DNA from 2 places in the Vibrio orientalis CIP 102891 genome. Region 1 is predicted to be linked to the other one. Evidence: predicted binding sites of a transcription regulator. Region 1 holds the regulator's gene; the other holds the start of a gene.

Region 1 (2,466 bases):
GACAATCGCCAAGAATTATCCCCAGAAGAACAATTCCGCCAACAAGCACTGGACTATCATGCTTACCCTACTCCAGGCAAAATCGCTGTCGCACTAACGACTCCAGCTGAAACAGCAAAAGATCTTGCACTAGCATACAGCCCTGGCGTGGCAGAACCTGTACGTGAAATCGCGCAAAACGCCGATAACGTTTACAAGTACACTTCGAAAGGAAATATGGTTGCGGTTATCTCGAACGGCACTGCAATTCTTGGCTTAGGTAACTTAGGTCCTCTAGCGTCAAAACCGGTAATGGAAGGTAAATCACTTCTGTTCAAACGTTTTGCAGGTCTAGACTCGATTGATATTGAAGTAAAACACCGCACGATTGAAGAGTTTGTTGATACCGTGGCAAACATCGCCGACACCTTTGGCGGTATTAACCTTGAAGACATCAAAGCACCTGATTGTTTTGAAATTGAAAAGCAGCTGATTGAACGTTGTGATGTACCTGTGTTCCACGATGATCAACACGGTACCGCCATTGTAACGGCTGCAGGTATGCTTAATGCGATTGAGCTGCAAGGTAAAAAACTAGAAGAAGCGACAATTGTGTGTCTGGGTGCTGGCGCCGCTGCTGTCGCGTGTATGGAGCTACTGATCAAATGTGGCGCAATGCGCGAAAAGATCTATATGCTTGACCGTAAGGGTGTAATTCATACTCGCCGTGACGATCTCAACGAATACAAACAACTATTCGCCAACAATACAGACAAGCGCACACTAGAAGATGTGATTGAAGGGGCGGATCTGTTCTTGGGTGTATCTGGTCCTAACCTATTGTCACCAGAAGCACTAAAGCTGATGGCAGACAAACCAGTGGTATTTGCGTGTTCGAACCCAGATCCAGAGATCAAGCCAGAGCTCGCTTACGAGGTACGTGACGATCTGATTATGGGTACTGGTCGCAGTGACTACCCTAACCAGGTAAACAACGTGTTATGTTTCCCATTTATCTTCCGTGGCGCTTTAGACGTTCGCGCAAGTGAAATTAACGATGAAATGAAGCTGGCCGCCGTTGATGCGATTCGTCAGTTAGCAAAAGAAGAAGTGCCTGCAGAAGTACTGATTGCAGCAGGTGTTGATGCGCTTTCATTCGGCCCGGGTTACATCATTCCAAAACCAATGGATTCTCGCTTACTACCTCGCGTAGCCAAAGCGGTAGCTCAAGCTGCTGTTGACTCAGGTGTTGCTCGTATAGAAATGCCAGAAAACTACATGGCAAACTAATCAGTTTAAATCACAAACAATAAAAAACCGCTCTCCAATGGAGAGCGGTTTTTTTGTATCTATTCAGTATTGGCTCACAGCGAAAAACTAAGGTGCTTGTGGTTTTTATTATTCTTCGTCAAACGCTTCAAATTCAATACCCATCTCTGTCATTAGTTTTTTCACTTCTGCAGGAATATCGTCTGGGCGATCTTTACGTAAGTCTTCATCCGTCGGCAATGGTTGGCCTGTATAAGCATGGAGAAATGCTTCACACAATAGCTCGCTATTGGTTGCGTGGCGGAGGTTATTAATCTGACGACGCGTACGCTCATCAGTCAATACCTTCAATACTTTCAATGGAATAGAAACGGTAATCTTCTTTACTTGTTCGCTTTTCTTTCCATGTTCAGCATATGGGCTTATATATTCGCCATTCCAATCTGCCATTGCGCACCTTTTGTAAATATTTATGTTTGAAATTAGAAAGCGCAATTTTAGCGGGATTTATGGCCATAAGCAAAGACATATAGACGTCTAGAAGTATTGACGGCCACAAAAATGACAAGTAAAGTGAACAGATATGGGATTGGAATAACATATATCTAACAACCAACAGGTATAGCGTATTCCCTACTAGAAGTCACTAAAGTTCGAAAGGAAACACTTATGAGCACCCGCAAACCAGCCACAATCGCGGTACGTACTGGTATCGAGTCTGACACTCAGCATCACGCAGTTGTTCCACCAATCTACCTATCGACCAACTATGGCTTCCCTGCATTTGGCGAAGTACCAAAGTACGACTATACCCGCTCAGGGAACCCTAACCGTGGTTTGCTTGAAACGGCTCTGTTCGAGTTAGAATCCGGTAAAGGCGCTGTCGTCACTAACTGTGGTACCTCAGCACTTAATCTTTGGGTATCCGCCTTCCTAGGCCCAGACGACCTTATCGTGGCACCACATGACTGTTACGGCGGTACTTACCGTCTATTCAACACTCGCGCTAATAAAGGTGATTTTAAAGTCGAGTTTGTTGATCAGTCCGATCAGCAAGCATTGGCAGCCGCTATCGCCAAAAAGCCCAAATTAATTCTACTAGAAACACCATCAAACCCACTTGTGCGCGTGGTCGACATTGCAGAGGTGTGTGAACAGGCTAAGCAAGTCGGCGCTCTTGTCGCTGTCGACAATACCTTTTTGACACCTGTGTTCCAA
Region 2 (2,466 bases), 1.5 Mb from region 1:
AGGCGCATGATTTGAACTCAAAGTGGATTACGACGAGTATATTACGCCTTAAACCTTATCTACTGAGCCTGTAGGAATGGAGATGCGACAGGTGTAGTCGTTCGCTCTTGAACGAATGAAACAGAAGAATGAAAAAAGGCGCCTACTATGGGATAAGCGCCTTATTAACCTTTACCTAATTAGTTACTGTAGGCACTGCTGTTCAATCATCTTTAGTGAAATTGGCTTCACTGAATTTATCAAGATCGTATGGCGTTTGCTGGTAAACGCAGTAGTTTAGCCAGTTTGAAAATAATAGGTGACCGTGGCTACGCCAACTTGCGCATGGTGGGTTGTCAGGGTTGTTGTTTGGGTAGTAGTTAACTGGAATAGCAGGCTCCATTCCTTCGCCAAGGTCACGGATGTATTCATTATGTAGTGTGTGCGAGTCATACTCTGGGTGACCAGTGACAAATACATTACGTTTGTCTTTCGTCGCTGCTAAGTAGACGCCTGCAACATCTGATGTCGCTAACACATCAAGGTCAGTGTTCTGTTCCAGATACTCAGGTGAGAAATCCGCATAGCGACTGTGTGGTGCTAAGAATGTGTCATCAAACCCTCTAAGTACAGGGTGGTAAGGGTTATGAATCTTGTGATGATAGACACCGGAAAGCTTCTCTTTACGCGTCCGCTTTGGCAAATCGTAAAGGAGCTTTAGACCAGCCTGCGCAGCCCAACACACATAGAGTGTCGAGGTGACGTGGTTTTTAGCCCAGTTCATGATGGTTTGTAGATGATCCCAATAAATGACATCTTCAAACTGGACAAGGCCAAGCGGGGCTCCGGTGATGATCAGGCCATCAAAGTTACGCTCTTTAACCATCTCAAACTGGCGATAAAAGTTATCTAGGTGCTCTGTCGGCGTGTTTTTGCTCGGGCGATCATCAATGCGCAGTAGTTCAATATCGACCTGCAATGGACTGTTGGATAATAAACGTAAGAATTGAGTTTCCGTCTCAATTTTCTTAGGCATAAGATTGAGGATCAAAACCTTAAGTGGACGAATTTCCTGTGTGGATGCACGAGACTCTGGCATCACGAAGATGTTTTCAGTGCGTAATACGTCTGAGGCTGGTAGTTGATCGGGGATCTTAATTGGCACAGCTTACTCCCTAAGCGTAATTATGGACGTCTATACTTCTAAACTTAACCCAATCAGAATGAGATGTCGATAGCAATTTTGGGCCCATTTGTATTAAGATTCGGCCATCGCACTCAAATTAACTCTACTATGACCGTGAAATTGACGCTAATCCGAGGACTACCCGGTTCGGGAAAAAGTACACTAGCTAAAACCTTTGAAGTGGCGCATTTCGAAGCGGATATGTATTTTGTTGATGCAGAAGGAAACTATCGCTATCAGGCAGAGAAAATTGGTGAGGCGCACCAGTGGTGCCAATCGATGACGGAGCAATCTCTAGCAAACAGTGCGAGTGTAGTCGTGTCTAATACCTTTGTAAGGCGTTGGGAAATGATGCCTTATTATAAAATGGCCAAACGTTATGGTGCTGAATTTGAAGTGATTGAATGCCATGAAAACTATGGTAACGTCCATGAGGTTGAGCCCCATATTATTGAAATGATGAAAAAAAGGTGGCAAGAGTGGCGAAGAGAAGCCCAGTAGTCGAGATGTTATCTTACGGCATTTATAAAGAGTGGGATTCTAAATCAAAGCATCTACCGAAGATTCAAGAATTCACAACCAAAGTGCCTGCCGATGAAGAGATAGAATTCGGTTATATCGTCAATCTCAAAAAGGCCAAGGGAGAAGTGATTGAGTTTTGTATTGCTCACCCTGGAGTTAAAGGCAAAAAAGGGCAGACGTTAGAACCGTTTACTGGTGATATGCATGTTGGTAGTAATGACTGGGATTTTTATCTAGGGGATACGATACAGCTGTTAGACCCTATCGATGGCTATGAATCCAATATTGGTAAATGGCGCATGACCATTACGATGAACAACAAAGTGATTGCCGATAAAACCTTCGATGTCTTTTCCAGAGACGAAGGAGAGTTCTGGAAGCGTCGTGGATTTTAGACTTTGTTAATGAAGAAACTCATCCAATAAGTGCCTCAATTAACTAAATTAGAGGCATATCAAACTCGGTAGTAAGTTTTTTATATAATATTGATATAAGCCAATAGAATTATAACAATATTTTATATGAAGCAATTTCGTCTGCTGAACCTTAAATTACAAACTAAAACAACACTCTATTTCCTTATCGGGCTGCTTGGCGTCACCTTAAGTTGCCTATATATCACTCGCTACTTTTTTCTTGTCAGTCTCGACAATCTCGAAAATGTAGAATCGACGAGGGCCAGTGAGCAAGCGTACAACCTGATCAATAATATGGTCGAGGAATTAGAAGGTCGCTCGTACGATTGGGCTTATTGGGACGAGACACATACGCTATTACTG

The links. The regulator MetJ, encoded in region 1, represses methionine synthesis genes. The targets are predictions, from matches to a motif close to TTAGACNTNTANANGTCTAA.
Region 2: the regulator MetJ is predicted to act here: its motif matches at 1,167-1,186, upstream of metA (homoserine O-acetyltransferase MetA).

What each region holds. Positions count from the first base shown of each region.
Region 1 covers NZ_ACZV01000005.1:2,349,031-2,351,496, forward strand. Annotated here, with positions in the region: gene VIA_RS21470 (malic enzyme-like NAD(P)-binding protein) at 1-1,269, shown strand, start outside; gene metJ (met regulon transcriptional regulator MetJ) at 1,378-1,698, opposite strand; gene VIA_RS21480 (O-succinylhomoserine (thiol)-lyase) at 1,918-2,466, shown strand, end outside.
Region 2 covers NZ_ACZV01000005.1:860,889-863,354, forward strand. Annotated here, with positions in the region: gene pilW (type IV pilus biogenesis/stability protein PilW) at 1-8, opposite strand, end outside; gene metA (homoserine O-acetyltransferase MetA) at 203-1,144, opposite strand; gene VIA_RS14805 (ATP-binding protein) at 1,274-1,666, shown strand; gene VIA_RS14810 (DUF3859 domain-containing protein) at 1,645-2,082, shown strand; gene VIA_RS14815 (bifunctional diguanylate cyclase/phosphodiesterase) at 2,209-2,466, shown strand, end outside.